Regions from separate parts of the Erwinia papayae genome, predicted to be linked through region 2. Evidence: predicted binding sites of a transcription regulator. Region 2 holds the regulator's gene; each other region holds the start of a gene.
What was found. The regulator CRP, encoded in region 2, controls carbon source genes, mostly activating them, when cyclic AMP is high. The targets are predictions, from matches to a motif close to ATGTGANNNNNNTCACAT.

Region 1 (3,887 bases), 290 kb from region 2:
TTTTCGTCCGGGTAAACTGGCGCTGGTCTGCGAAGGGGGTGGTCAGCGTGGGATCTTCACTGCTGGCGTACTGGATGAGTTTCAGCGGGCTGACTTTAACCCTTTTGACCTGCTGATGGGCACCTCTGCCGGGGCGCAAAACCTCTCGGCCTACATCTGTGGGCAGCCTGGCTATGCCCGCCGGGTGATCACCCGCTATACCACCAGCAAACTGTTCTTTAACCCCCTGCGTTTTGTGCGGGGCGGACATCTGATCGATCTCGACTGGCTGGTGGATATCACGGCGAAAGAGTTTCCGCTGGCGATGGCGGCAGGAGAGAAGATGTTCTCTTCTGGCCGGGAATTTTATATGTGTGCCTGCCGCAGTGATGACTACTCGCCGGGCTATTTTGCGCCAACGGCGGCAAACTGGTTAAACATCATCAAAGCCTCCAGTGCCATTCCGGGAATGTATCGTCCGGGTGTCTTTCTTGAAGGCATCAGCTATCTGGATGGGGGGATCAGCGATGCGATTCCGGTCAGAGAAGCGGCCCGACGCGGTGCCGAAACCATTGTGGTGATCCGCACCGTGCCGTCGCAAATGACCTACACGCCGCAATGGCTGAAACGCCTCGAACGCTGGCTGAGCGACGGTGCCTTGCAGCCGCTGATGAATGTCATGCATCTGCATGAGGAGAGCTATCGCCAGACGCAGGAATTTATCGAAAATCCTCCCGGCGATCTGACTATTATTGAAATTTTCCCGCCGCAGCCGCTGGCCAGCATGGCGCTGGGCAGTCGGGTAGCGTCACTGAACAAGGATTATCATCTGGGCCGCCGCTGTGGGCGCTATTTTCTGGCGACGGCAGGCCAGTGGTTGCAGGAAAACCGTTTGCAGCTTAGCCGACAAGCGGTGGTGCCAGCCACGCCGGTGGCTAATGAGCCTGAGCGCACGGTGAACATGCCCGGCACGCTGGCGGATAACGATGCGGATTACAATGAAGGATCGCTGGCATGAATGCTGGTTTTGTTGATACCCATTGCCACTTTGATTTCGCGCCCTTCAGCGGCGATGAAGCTGAAAGTCTGCGGCTGGCTGCCGCAGCGGGGGTGGAAAAAATTATTGTGGTTGGTGTGGCTGCCAGTCGTTTTGCCGGGGTGATGGCGCTGGCTGACCGCTGGCCACCGCTTTATGCCGCGCTGGGTACGCATCCGATGGCGATGGCGGAATATGATGATTTCTCTCTGCAACGGCTGGAAGATTACCTGAAGCAACGCCCGCAAAAGCTGGTGGCGATTGGCGAGATAGGGCTGGATCTGTTTATCGCTGACCCTCAGTTCGACAAACAGCTGGCTGCGCTGGATGCACAGCTGCGGCTGGCGCGGGATTACGATCTGCCGGTAATCCTCCACTCCCGCCGTACCCACGATAAGCTGGCGATGGCGCTGCGTAAATTCTCTCTGCCACGGCGTGGCGTGGTACACGGTTTTGCCGGTAGTGAGCAACAGGCGCTGGCTTTTATCCGGGCGGGCTATGCCATTGGTGTGGGCGGCACCATCACCTATCCTCGCGCCAGTAAAACCCGCCATGCCATAGCCCGCCTGCCGTTAAGCGCGTTGCTACTGGAAACGGATGCTCCGGACATGCCCGTGCAGGGTTTTCAGGGAGAGCCGAACCGTCCGGAGAGAGTGCGGGTGGTGTGGCAAAGCCTGTGTGAAATCCGTCCTGAATCCCCGCAGGAGATAGCCGAAACGCTGCGTGAAAATACCCGCCGGGTGTTTGGCATTTAGCCGGGGTTGGTCATCCCGTACTGGGGGGCAGGGACGTCATGCATTTCCAGACGTGGTAGCCGCGGCGGATGTTACAATAATCACATTCTGTTGCTGCCGTTGTTTTCACCACTTAATGACCGGACACCCGCCCGTATCGCAAAATTCTGTGATAATGATCGCTTTCAATATACAAATACTGCAACGACACTATTATGCATGTGAAACTAATCACAGTTAGCAGTCCGCATAGACTGTTATTATTTTAACATTCTTCTGTGGAGAGCATTATGACTGACTCAACTGCCATCCGTGCGCTGCACCTGATGGACCTGACCACGCTGAACGATGATGATACGGATGAAAAAGTCATCGCGTTATGCCGTCAGGCGAAATCTCCGGCAGGCAATACTGCCGCTATCTGTATCTATCCCCGTTTTATTCCCGTTGCCCGTAAAGCCCTGCATGAACAGGGTACGCCGGAGATCCGCATCGCCACCGTGACCAATTTTCCTCACGGCAACGATGATATTGATATTGCGCTGGCGGAAACCCATGCCGCCATTGCTTACGGTGCCGATGAAGTGGATGTGGTGTTTCCTTATCGGGCATTGATGGCGGGTAATGAAGAGGTGGGCTATGACCTGGTTAGCGCCTGTAAAGAGGCGTGCGCCGATGCGGGCGTATTGCTGAAAGTCATTATTGAAACCGGCGAACTGAAAACCGCTGAGCTTATTCGTCAGGCGGCCGACGTGGCGATTGAGGCGGGTGCGGATTTTATCAAAACCTCAACCGGCAAGGTGCCGGTCAACGCCACGCCGGAAGCGGCGGAAATTATGCTGCGGGTGATTGCCGATAAAGGCGTCCGCCATCAGGTGGGCTTCAAGCCTGCGGGCGGGGTGAAAACGGCGGAAGATGCAGCCCTGTATCTGAAGCTGGCTGACGAGATTCTCGGCAGCGATTGGGCCGATGCGCGTCATTTCCGTTTCGGGGCATCCAGCCTGCTGGCCAGCCTGTTAAATGCGGCGGGTTTTTCCGACGCGAAAAGTGATTCAGCCTATTAAAGGTCAGGAGGAAACGTGTTCCTGCCGCAAGAAATTATCCGTAAGAAAAGAGATGGTCAGGCGCTGAGCGAAGAAGAAATTCGCTTTTTCATCAACGGCGTTCGCGATAACTCAGTCTCGGAGGGGCAAATCGCGGCGCTGGCGATGACCATCTACTTCCACGATATGACGCTGGCTGAGCGGGTGGCGCTGACGATGGCAATGCGCGACTCCGGCTCGGTGCTTAACTGGCAGGGGATGAATCTTCACGGCCCGGTGGTGGATAAACACTCCACGGGCGGGGTGGGCGACGTTACCTCGCTGATGCTGGGACCGATGGTGGCGGCCTGTGGCGGCTATGTTCCGATGATCTCCGGGCGCGGGCTGGGTCACACCGGCGGCACGCTGGATAAGCTGGAAGCGATCCCCGGTTTTGCTATTTTTCCGGACGATGAAACGTTCCGTCGTATTATCCGCGAGGTAGGCGTTGCCATTATCGGCCAGACCAACTCGCTGGCCCCGGCGGATAAGCGTTTCTATGCCACCCGCGATATCACCGCGACCGTCGATTCCATCCCGCTTATAACAGCTTCAATCCTTGCCAAAAAGCTGGCGGAAGGTCTGGATGCGCTGGTGATGGATGTCAAAGTGGGCAGCGGTGCCTTTATGCCCACCGTTGCGCAGTCCACTCTGCTGGCGGAGGCGATTGTCGGCGTGGCCAATGGCGCGGGTTGCAAAACCACCGCGCTGCTGACCGACATGAATCAGATGCTGGCTTCCAGCGCCGGTAATGCGCTGGAGGTGGGGGAAGCGGTGCGTTTCCTCACCGGCGAGTACCGTAATCCGCGTCTGCTGGAGGTCACGCTGGCGCTGAGTGCGGAAATGCTGGTATCCGGCGGGCTGGCGGCAAACATCCCGCAGGCGATGACGAAGCTTCAGGCCGCGCTGGATAACGGGCGTGCCGTTGAGGTGTTTTCGCAGATGGTCAGCGCGCAGCAAGGTCCGGCGGACTTTGTCGAAAACATCGATAGATATCTGCCCGCAGCGACCCTCAGTAAAGCGGTGTATGCCGATAACGCCGGGTTTGTCAGCACG
Region 2 (3,887 bases):
TCAGCGACAGGAGTTGCAGGGAATATACCGCCGTGACCGTAAACCCAACCATAGCCCAGCCATAAAATTTACGGATAAACAAATAGCTGATCAGGGTGATTGCCAGCATGGTCAACAGCACCAGAGATTCCGGGGCATGCAGCCGCAGGGTAATGGCAGCGATGACCAGCCCGGCAAAGGTGCCAAGCGCCCGGTGCTGAATTCTCACCCTGGTGGCACTGTAGCCATTCTGACTGACAAACATCACCGTCATCAGTATCCAGTACGGTTTAGGCAAATCAAAAAACAGCGCCAGCGAACTGGCAAAACTCAGCATCACCGCGAAACGGGCGGCGGTACGCAGCGCCGAAGACTTCAGTGAGAGATAGCTTTTTATCGCGGGCAGCAGTGGCAACCTGCGCTGACGGTCCGCCATCAGGTCGCGCTGATAAAGAGGGCGCTGAGTACGCAGCACGCGCGCAATACGGCTGAAATGGTAATAACAGAAGTTGCCGACCGGATTATCCGGATGCTGACGGGCAATTTTTGCCAGTGCCTGCAACTGCTTATCCATAGTAAAGCGTTCAGGTAACCGATGATAAAGAATGTCGTCTGCCAGCCTGCGTAGCCGGGCGGCAATCGTTCGGGCATTCCAGCGGATCACTGCTTCAGCGTGGCTTTGTTCTACCAGTTTTTGCACCTCTGTCGGCTGGTGCAGGCTGACGGAAATGTGCTCCTGTAAATCCAGCGCTACCTGAAAGGCGCGGGTCAGCCGTTTATGATGATTGTGATTATTGGCGGCTAGCATATGCATCTGCTGATAGCAGGTGGTGATCAAATCCACCGCTTTTTGCTGGCGGGTAAGCAGTGGCGGCAGGGCCTTTTCCGGATCGGTTAGCTTTGTCAGCAAAGAATATTTTGCCTCGCAATAATCAGCCAGCTCACGATACATCAGGCTCAATGTTTCCCGCATCGGCTGCTCTTTCCACAGCCAGAACCAGAACCAGTTGAAAACACCATACCAGACGGTGCCCAGTATATAGAGCACAGGGGGCTGCCAGATGGGCATTCTGCCGGCAAGACTGAGAGTGAAAATAGCGGCAATCAACGAACCGGGTAACAACCGGCCGTGCAGTGGACTGATTTCTCCGGTGACACCCAGCAACATGGCCATCACAAACAGGATGGCGGGCAGGGGAATCTGCTGTTCGCCGAGATACTGGATAAGAAAGCTACTAAAGGCAAAGAGGCTGCCGCCAACGGTCAGACGTTTGAAAAAACGTTTGTGGGGAGTATCCAGGCCAGCAATGTTGCAGCAGGCAGGAACCAGAGAGAAGAGTAATCCGTTTTGCAGGTAGCCCGTCAGCCATCCGACAGCGACGGGCAGACAGAGCACCATTGTCTGGCGTAATGCGTAATTAACTTCGGGGTGATAAATGATTCTACGCCACATGGCTCCCTACCGATAAAAGGCGCAACAAAACTGTTACGCCGTGGAGCAGAGTCGTTTAGCGTGTGCCATAAACCACGATGGTTTTCCCATGCGCTGAAATCAGATTCTGATCTTCCAACATTTTCAGGATACGGCCCACTGTTTCACGTGAGCAGCCAACGATCTGACCGATCTCCTGACGGGTAATCTTAATCTGCATACCGTCCGGGTGAGTCATGGCATCTGGCTGTTTGGCCAGATTAAGCAGTGTCTGGGCGATGCGGCCGGTGACATCAAGAAACGCTAAATTACCTACTTTCTCTGATGTTACTTGCAGGCGGCGCGCCATTTGCGAAGAAAGGCGCATCAGAATTTCCGGATTAACCTGAATCAGCTGACGGAATTTTTTATACGAAATTTCAGCAACTTCACAGGCGGTTTTTGCCCGAACCCACGCACTACGTTCCTGACCTTCTTCGAACAGGCCAAGTTCGCCAATAAAATCACCCTGATTAAGATAAGAGAGGATCATCTCCTTGCCTTCTTCATCCTTGATAAGCACCGCTACCGCGCCTTTGACAATGTAGTAGAGCGTTTCCGCTTTTTCACCCTGATGAATCAGCGTGCTTTTGGATGGATACTTATGAATATGGCAATGTGACAGGAACCATTCAAGTGTCGGGTCTGTTTGCGGTTTGCCGAGAACCATTCGCTGTTATCCTCTGTTGTTATCGTGCCTTAAATTCAGGGGCAGAATTCCCTGTCAGGCGATGAAATACTGAAGCGTTACCCTGTCAGGAAATTTTTTCTGGCCTTAGCTCAAAGCCTGGCTCGTTATGTCATTCCGTTTCGTCATGATTTGTAGAGTACTGACGAAAATTTTACAGTCTTTTTGTAGCATAGCTTTGCACCAGTGTCTTCTGTTCTCTTTATTCAGCATAGTGGGAAGTTTGTCGGATTGCCGTTTTTATGGCTTAAGCGTAATCTGGAGTTAATTGAATGAATTAGGAGCATTGACATGCAGGCACGAGTCAAGTGGGTGGAAGGGCTGACCTTTTTAGGCGAATCCTCTTCAGGGCATCAGATACTGATGGATGGCAACTCCGGAGATAAAGCGCCCAGCCCGATGGAGATGGTACTGATGGCGGCAGGTGGATGCAGCGCTATTGACGTGGTGTCAATTTTGCAAAAAGGCCGCCATGACGTAAAAGATTGCGAAGTGAAGCTCACGTCAGAGCGGCGGGAAGAGGCTCCCCGATTGCTTACCCATATTAATCTGCACTTTATCGTTACCGGTGATGAGCTAAGTGATAAAGCTGTCTCACGGGCAGTCGATCTTTCGGCTGAAAAATACTGCTCCGTGGCTCTGATGCTGGGTAAGGGTGTCACCATTACCCACAGTTACGAGGTGGTTGCGCGCTAAGCGCAATGTCGCCCTGTCAATGCAGGGCGCTACTCTATTTTTTTGCCTTCCATCAATCGTTTGACTAACGGCACCATGATCAGCTCCATGCCAGCCCCATTTTACCGCCAGGCACCACCAGGGTATTGATGCGGGAAATAAACGAGCCCTGAAGCATGGTCAGCAGATAAGGGAAATCGATATCTTCCAGCGCCTGAAAATGAATAACCACAAAGCTTTCGTCCAGCGACGGAATGGAGCGGGCAGCAAACGGATTTGAGGTATCAACGGTTGGCACCCGCTGAAAGTTGAGGTGAGTGCGGGAGAATTGTGGGGTGATAAAATTAATGTAATCTTCCATTGAGCGCACGACAGAATCCATCACCGCTTCGCGGGAATGACCACGTTCACTGGTATCGCGTACCAGTTTCTGTATCCATTCAAGGTTAACAATCGGCACCACGCCGCCGTGCAGCCCTTCATAAAACAGCACATCGGTAGGTTCCGGCAACGGCTGCCAGGGCGTGAAGGTGCCGGGAACCTGATTCCAGGGCACGGCTTCATCGTAGGTATGCAGATATTTGCGTGACTGGCCGTTTCCGCTTTCGCCATATTGTCTGAAGGTCTGTTCCAGTAGCGCAAAGTCATTGGCTTCAGGCCCAAAATAACTGATATGACGACCCAGGTCCCGTGCCTTACGAATAGCCATATCCATTTCTGGTCGGGTATACCGGTGAAAGCTGTCTCCTTCTACTTCAGCAGCATGCAGGTTCAACTGCTGAAATATCTTGCGGAAGGCGCGACTGGTGGTGGTAGTTCCGGCTCCGCTGGAGCCGGTCACGGCGATCACCGGATGTTTAGCAGACATAAACGGGTTCCTTGTGCATATGGACCCGCCATTGTTATCACGTTTTGTTGCTTTGTGTCATCTTCCCTTCAATCCGAAGCGGGTGAGAGAGATTATTCAATGAAGCTCAGGCTGAACAGGGGTTTGGCTGCCGGAGACAAAAGATTGGTATTTTCCGGGTAGGTTGCCAGCAGAGGGAAAAATACGGAACTACCAATAATACTTCT
Region 3 (3,887 bases), on a different contig from region 2:
TGCGGATCGGCGGCCCAGCTGCGGGTCAGATCGTTGAGCAGACCGTGCTGAATCTCCGCCAGTTCCGCCGCCAGCTGAGGATGTCGCTCCGCCGCCTGCACCAGCGGCCAGCTCAGCAGGCGACTGAACCAGGCATACATATCGCCAAACGCTGACTGGCCGGCTTCCAGCCCGATCATGCCGGGGATGACGCTGCCGTCCACCTGTCCGCAGATCCCTTCAATGGCCCGGCCCGCAATGCGTTGCGGATCGGCAATCAGAATGTCGCAGGTGGAGGTGCCAATGACTTTGACCAGGGTGTATGGCCCGGCTCCCGCGCCAACGGCCCCCATATGGCAGTCAAAGGCACCGCCGGAAAGGGTCACGTTCTGATGCAGCCCCAGGCGCGCCGCCCATTCAGCGGTCAGCCTGCCAACCGGGACGTCAGCGGTCCAGGTTTCCGTAAACAACGGCACGTCGAGATGGCGGGTAAGCAGCGGGTCCAGCGCGTCGAGAAATGCTTTCGGCGGCAGCCCCTGCCAGTCCGGGTGCCATAAGGATTTATGTCCGGCGGCACAGCGCCCCCGGCGAATCTCTGACGGGGCGGTGGTGCCACTGAGCAGCGCCGGCACCCAGTCGCACAGTTCCACCCAGGAGACGGCGGCCGCGCGCACCGCGGCGTCTTCCCGGCTGACGTGCAGGATCTTGGCCCAGAACCATTCAGATGAATAAATGCCGCCGATAAAACGCGAATAGTCTTCAAACTGGCCGCTGTGACAGAGAGCAGTGATCTCCTCCGCTTCTTTAATCGCGGTGTGATCTTTCCACAGCACGAACATGGCATTGGGGTTGTCAGCGAATTCAGGGCGCAGCGCCAGAACGTTACCGTCGCGGTCGATGGGGGCCGGGGTGGAACCGGTGGAATCAACGCCAATACCCACCACATTCTGGCGCTGCGCGGGCGACATTTTCGTGACAACGTCACATATGGCCCGTTCCAGCGCGTCAATATAGTCCTGGGGATGATGGCGAAACTGATTGCGTCGGCTCTGGCAGTACAGGCCCTGCTGCCAGCGCGGGTAAGTCACCACGCAACTGTACAGCTCCCGACCGCTGGCACACTCCACCGCCAGCGCACGTACCGAATCACTGCCAAAATCCAGCCCGATGGTAATGGCTTCCCTCTGCATGATGTTTTCTCCAGCCGCTCAGTGTCTGATGTCTCATTACCCTAAGAATTGTCAGCAACAGGCGTTAGGAAGGGGACGCTGCAAATATGCACTTTTCTGTCATTTGCGCAGCTTTTGTGATGGGCTTCAAATGTTAAAAGGAGGTTAATATGGCTGAATGCATGGATAATTCAGCTGGAATCTCAGGGTGTGATAGCGCTCTCCCTTTCGCTGCCAGCTTACCGCTAAAACTAATGCATTCCGGCATCTGTGGCACTGTTCAGGTGCGGAAATAGCGGAATTACAGTTGTTTAAGTTCTCAGCATCGCCAATGTTACCGTTTACATCACACCGCAAAAAGCGGGTACTGAGCCGGAGAGCCTCATGCACAAAATTACTCACGCGCTGGCCGCGATTGGCCTCGCCACCCTTATGTCACATTCAGCTATCGCCGACACCATGAAGTTGGGTTTTCTGGTTAAACAACCGGAAGAACCCTGGTTCCAGACCGAATGGCGATTCGCTGACAAGGCCGGAAAAGAGATGGGCTTTGAAGTGATCAAAATCGCCGTCCCGGACGGTGAAAAAACCCTTAATGCTATCGACAGTCTGGCGGCCAGCGGCGCGAAAGGCTTTGTTATCTGTACGCCCGACCCGAAACTTGGCTCTGCCATCGTGGCAAAAGCCCGCAGCTATGACCTGAAGGTGATTGCGGTTGACGACCAGTTTGTCACCGCGAAGGGCAAACCGATGGATACCGTACCGCTGGTGATGATGGCGGCGACCAAAATCGGTGAGCGTCAGGGACAGGAGCTGTACAAAGAGATGCAGAAGCGCGGCTGGGATGCGAAGGACACCGGGGTGATGGCGATCACTGCCGATGAGCTGGACACCGCACGTCGTCGTACCTCCGGCTCGATGGATGCGCTGAAAGCAGCGGGTTTCCCGGCGGCGCAAATCTATAAAGTGCCGACCAAATCCAATGATATTCCCGGTGCCTTTGATGCCGGTAACTCACTGCTGGTGCAGCACCCGCAGGTGAAACACTGGCTGATTGTCGGCATGAATGACAACACCGTGCTGGGTGGCGTTCGCGCTACCGAAGGTCAGGGTTTTAAAGCACCGGATGTCATCGGCATTGGCATTAACGGGGTGGATGCGGTGAGCGAACTGTCAAAAGGCCAGGCCACCGGCTTCTACGGTTCACTGCTGCCCAGCCCCGACGTGCATGGCTACAAGAGTATCCAGATGCTCTACAACTGGGTAACCAAAGGGGCTGAACCGGCGAAATTTACTGAAGTGACGGATGTGGTGCTGATTACCCGCGAAAACTTCAAAACCGAACTGGCTAAAAAAGGCCTGATGTAGCAGCGGAAGGGTCGTCTTTAAGGCGGCCCGTCACCTTTGCAGGAGGAGTGATGAGCACACAACCCCCTTATCTGAGTTTTCACGGTATCGGCAAAACCTTTCCCGGTGTGAAGGCTTTGCAGGATATCAGTTTTACCTGTGAGGCCGGACAGGTTCACGCGCTGATGGGTGAAAACGGTGCCGGAAAATCGACGCTGCTGAAGATCCTCAGCGGCAGCTACCGGCCTGACAGCGGTGAAATCCGTCTGAAAGGCGAGCCTGTCAGCTTCGGTCATACCACCGATGCGTTGGACGCCGGGGTGGCGATTATCTATCAGGAGCTGCACCTGGTGCCGGAAATGTCGGTGGCCGAGAATATTTATCTGGGGCAACTGCCACAGCGGGCCGGACTGGTTAACCGCAGGCTGTTGCGCTATGAAGCCGGTCAACAGCTGGCGAATCTGGGTATGGATATCGATCCGGACACGCCGCTGAAAGCGCTGTCGCTGGGACAGTGGCAGATGGTGGAGATTGCCAAGGCGCTGGCGCGTAATGCCAAAGTGATCGCCTTTGACGAGCCGACCAGCTCACTCTCCGCGCGTGAAATTGAGCACCTGTTCCGGGTGATCCGCAAACTGCGCGATCTGGGAAGAGTGGTGTTGTACGTCTCACACCGGATGGAAGAAATTTTTGCGCTGAGCGATGCCATCACCGTGTTTAAAGACGGGCGCTATGTGCGCACCTTCAGTGATGTGGCGAATACCAGCCATGACCAGCTGGTGCAGGCAATGGTGGGCCGGGAAATTGGCGATATCTATGGCTATGCGCCGCGTCAGACCGGAGAGGTGCGGCTGAAACTGGATCGGGTACAGGCGAAGGGCGTGCGGATGCCGGTTTCGCTCAGCGTGCGCGCCGGGGAAATTGTGGGTCTGTTTGGGCTGGTAGGCGCGGGGCGCAGCGAGCTGATGAAAGGGCTGTTTGGCGCGACCAGGCTTACCGGCGGCGAACTCTGGCTGGATGGCGAGAAGCTGACGATTCGCGAACCGGCGCACGCTATTCGTGCCGGGATCCTGCTTTGCCCGGAAGATCGCAAAGCGGATGGCATCATTCCGGTGCATTCGGTGCGCGACAATATCAATATCAGCGCCCGGCGCAATAACCTGACCGCCGGCTGTCTGATCAACAATCAGTGGGAGAGTGAAAATGCGGCCAGACACATCCGTGCGCTGAATATCAAAACGCCGTCCGCCGACCAGGCGATTATGAACCTTTCCGGCGGCAATCAGCAGAAGGCGATCCTCGGCCGCTGGCTGTCGGAAGAGATGAAGGTGGTTCTGCTCGACGAGCCCACCAGGGGAATCGACGTTGGGGCGAAACATGAAATCTACAACG
Region 4 (3,887 bases), on a different contig from region 2:
TTGCCGTTGGCGCATATGAAAAGCTGAGCGCGGAAGGTCGTAAGGTTCGGGTGGTTTCCATGCCATCGACTGATGCTTTTGATAAGCAGGATGCGGCTTACCGCGAATCTGTCCTGCCGAAAGCGGTCAGCGCAAGGGTGGCAATTGAAGCTGGGATTGCCGATTACTGGTACAAATACACCGGTCTGAATGGTGCAATCATCGGTATGACCACCTTTGGTGAGTCCGCACCGGCAGGTGAGCTGTTTAAAGTGTTTGGTTTCACCGTGGATAATGTGGTCGCCATGGCCAAAGGCCTGCTCTGATATCTGAGGTTCGCCCTTGCGGGCGAACCTTTCCTCTTTTACCCCACAGTCTGTTCCCGCAGGTGAAAATCCTGACTTAGCGGAAACATGGGTTCCGTAATTTTCTGTACCGATGCTTTTTCCTCTTCCTTTGGCTCCTGCTGATAGGGTTTGGAATGACCATAGAAGCGTCCGTTCTGGTTTACCGAAAGCGACTCGCACTCGATAGTGCCGTCCAGATGCCCGTTCGCATTCACTGCCAGCTCATGGCTGCGACAAACTCCTTTCAGCTCGCCGCTGATTTCGATGCGATTTGCATAGACCTCTCCATCCACCCGACCATTTTTCTGCACAAAGACGGTTTTTTCAGAATTGATAACACCATTGACCGTACCATTAATATGGATGTCACCGATTGCATTGATTTCCCCCACAATCAGACAGGTTTCCGGGATAGTGGTGGTATCTGATTTATTGTGTACGGTGACGGCAGAAACCGTTTCCTCATGCTCCATGATTTCACTCTCAGGCATTGCGTCAGCTGCTGATGAGGGAGGAAGGGAGGATTGCGGTGGGATGATTATGTTGTCTTTGCGTTTAAACATCGTTATTTCCTTATTAAACAATAAATTCCTGAATGTTGCTCCGGCAACAATGGTCGAAGCCAGCCCGAACAACAAGCCTTTGAACTGGCGGATCAGTTCCAGTGAGGTTTCCCAGCCCAGGCTGAATGTAATCAGTACCAGGAGCCAGATTAGCCAGACAAACCAAAGCAGGTTGTAATTCATATTCCGGTGCGGTTAATACCAGAGGAAGGAGAGAGGAGGGCAGCAATCACCGCAATGGCGATCGGATATTTCTTAACCCGGCACTCCTTCCCTGGAGCGATTACTGAGTCGCCACGATTGTGACGTGGCCAGTGTGCGGTAACCAGCCTCGTTAATACTAACATCCGGCGACACACTGGTTACATTTAGCGTCATTTACTTTACTCCGCAGCCCAGGATCGTGGTTAAGATTTTAAACTGTGAGATTACTAAATGTGATCCTGGTCAGATTTTTAGCTTATTGCGACAGGTATCCATTCCAATTATTCCTGATAATCTCTATTGTAGCTGAACCGTTTCAGTTATTGTTATCATTGCTGAAAGTTAGCTTAAAAGTCTTGATGAGTGCGTAAGAATTCTCTGTACAAGCGTAAACGTCTGCCTCAGGCTAACGCTCCAGTTTTGTACCGAATTCTGATGCAGGGGTGATATGACGGTTCGCATTGCCATAAATGGTTTTGGTCGTATTGGACGTAATGTGCTGCGTGCGCTTTATGAAACAGGACGCCATGACGAAATCACTGTCGTAGCCATTAATGAGTTGGCTGAAGCTGCCGGTATGGCGCATTTACTGAAATACGACACCAGTCATGGCCGTTTCGCCTGGCCTGTTCGCCAGCAAAGTGATTCTCTGTGGGTGGGTGAGGATTGCATTCGCCTGCTGCACCGGGCAGAGATTAGCAGCCTTCCGTGGCATGAGCTGAATGTGGATGTGGTGCTGGACTGCACCGGCGTGTACGGCAGCCGCGCCGACGGCGAGGCACATCTTGCTGCCGGGGCAAAAAAAGTCCTGTTTTCACATCCGGGTGGTCACGATCTTGATGCCACAGTGGTTTACGGCGTGAATCAACAGGCCCTCAGGCCTGACGACAGAATCGTTTCCAATGCCTCCTGCACGACTAACTGCATAATTCCTGTTATCAAACTACTGGATGACGCTTTCGGTATTGAGTCAGGCACGGTCACCACCATTCACTCTGCCATGCACGATCAGCAGGTCATTGATGCCTACCATACCGATTTGCGGCGAACCCGAGCGGCCAGTCAGTCAATCATTCCGGTTGATACCCGTCTTGCCGCTGGCATTTCGCGTATTTTTCCGAAATTCAGCGACTGTTTTGAAGCCATTGCCGTGCGTGTCCCGACGATAAACGTGACGGCAATTGACCTGAGCGTGAGTGTGAGAGCAGCGGTAAATGCCGCAGAGGTCAACGCGTTGCTGCTTAATGCCGCAGAGGGAGCATTTAGTGGTATAGTTGACTACACGGAATTACCGTTAGTCTCCATAGATTTTAACCACGATCCGCACAGTGCCATTGTGGACGGCACGCAAACGCGGGTCAGCGGTCAGCATCTGATCAAAACACTGGTCTGGTGCGACAATGAATGGGGCTTTGCTAACCGGATGCTTGACACCACGTTAGCGATGGCCGCAAGCGGCTTCAGCCAGGGCGCGGGTTGCGCCTTTAAAATTTAGAGAATCAACGAGAGGACTCACCATGTCTGTAATTAAGATGACCGAACTGGATCTTGCCGGGAAACGTGTACTGATTCGCTCCGATTTAAACGTACCGGTGAAAGAAGGGAAGGTTACGTCAGATGCGCGTATCCGTGCTTCGCTGCCGACCATCGAAGCCGCCCTGAAACAGGGTGCAAAAGTAATGGTTACCTCCCATCTGGGACGTCCGACTGAAGGTGAATATAACGAAGAGTTCTCCCTTCTGCCCGTCGTTAATTATCTGAAAGATAAATTGTCCGCGCCTGTGCGTCTGGCGAAGGATTATCTGGAAGGCGTTGAGGTTGCAGCCGGTGAGCTGGTGGTTCTGGAAAACGTTCGCTTCAACAAAGGCGAAAAGAAAGACGACGAAACCCTCGCGAAAAAATATGCGGCTCTCTGCGATATCTATGTGATGGATGCATTTGGTACGGCTCACCGTGCGCAGGCTTCCACCCACGGCGTGGGTAAATTTGCGCCGATCGCCTGCGCGGGCCCCCTGCTGGCCGATGAACTGGACGCGCTGGGTAAAGCACTGAAAACACCTGCTCGTCCGATGGTAGCCGTGGTGGGTGGTTCCAAGGTTTCCACTAAATTTGACGTACTGAATTCGCTGGTGAAAATCGCTGACACAGTGATTGTCGGCGGCGGTATTGCTAACACTTTCGTTGCTATCGATAACAATGTCGGCAAATCGCTGTATGAGCCAGATTTCGTTGAAGCTGCGAAAAAACTGCGCGATGAATTCAAAATTCCAGTGCCAACTGACTCCCGCGTAGGCACAGAATTCTCTGAAACTGCGCCCTCCACGGTGAAAAAAGTCTCCGAAGTCAGTGATAACGAAGAGATCATGGACTTTGGCGATGAAACCGCTCTGGCAATGGCTAAATTGCTGAAAGAAGCCAAAACTATCCTGTGGAACGGCCCCGTTGGAGTGTTTGAATTCCCTAACTTCCGTAAAGGCACTGAGATTGTCGCAAAAGCCATTGCAGACAGTGACGCATTCTCTATCGCCGGTGGCGGTGATACGCTTGCAGCGATCGATCTGTTTGGTATTGAAGATAAGATCTCTTACATCTCTACCGGCGGTGGTGCTTTCCTGGAGTTTGTTGAAGGTAAGAAACTGCCAGCAGTCGCGATGCTCGAAGAGCGTGCAAAACAATAATTTTGAGGCGGAGGGTGACTTCCGCCATAGAAAATTTGCCTGATTTTCAGGCACCAAATCCATTACTACGACCGACGAAACAGGACAAAAAACATGTCTAAAATTTTTGATTTCGT

Region 1: deoC (deoxyribose-phosphate aldolase) is a predicted target of CRP. The motif match lies at 1,839-1,856, and genes of this name have one in related genera.
Region 3: AC3RPL_RS10295 (arabinose ABC transporter substrate-binding protein) is a predicted target of CRP. The motif match lies at 1,284-1,301, and genes of this name have one in related genera.
Region 4: epd (erythrose-4-phosphate dehydrogenase) is a predicted target of CRP. The motif match lies at 1,325-1,342, and genes of this name have one in related genera.

What each region holds. Positions count from the first base shown of each region.
Region 1 is NZ_JBZCHT010000013.1:1,440,986-1,444,872, forward strand. It holds gene AC3RPL_RS22895 (patatin-like phospholipase family protein) at 1-997, shown strand, start outside; gene AC3RPL_RS22900 (TatD family hydrolase) at 994-1,770, shown strand; gene deoC (deoxyribose-phosphate aldolase) at 2,040-2,813, shown strand; gene deoA (thymidine phosphorylase) at 2,829-3,887, shown strand, end outside.
Region 2 is NZ_JBZCHT010000013.1:1,150,063-1,153,949, forward strand. It holds gene AC3RPL_RS21335 (YccS/YhfK family putative transporter) at 1-1,432, opposite strand, end outside; gene crp (cAMP-activated global transcriptional regulator CRP) at 1,488-2,120, opposite strand; gene AC3RPL_RS21345 (OsmC family protein) at 2,430-2,834, shown strand; partial or broken gene AC3RPL_RS21350 (phosphoribulokinase) at 2,864-3,681, opposite strand; gene AC3RPL_RS21355 (SH3 domain-containing protein) at 3,774-3,887, opposite strand, start outside.
Region 3 is NZ_JBZCHT010000009.1:1,151,042-1,154,928, reverse strand. It holds gene AC3RPL_RS10300 (ribulokinase) at 1-1,169, opposite strand, end outside; gene AC3RPL_RS10295 (arabinose ABC transporter substrate-binding protein) at 1,533-2,516, shown strand; gene araG (L-arabinose ABC transporter ATP-binding protein AraG) at 2,567-3,887, shown strand, end outside.
Region 4 is NZ_JBZCHT010000002.1:302,411-306,297, reverse strand. It holds gene tkt (transketolase) at 1-305, shown strand, start outside; gene AC3RPL_RS01405 (bactofilin family protein) at 344-1,072, opposite strand; gene epd (erythrose-4-phosphate dehydrogenase) at 1,542-2,588, shown strand; gene pgk (phosphoglycerate kinase) at 2,611-3,771, shown strand; gene fbaA (class II fructose-bisphosphate aldolase) at 3,865-3,887, shown strand, end outside.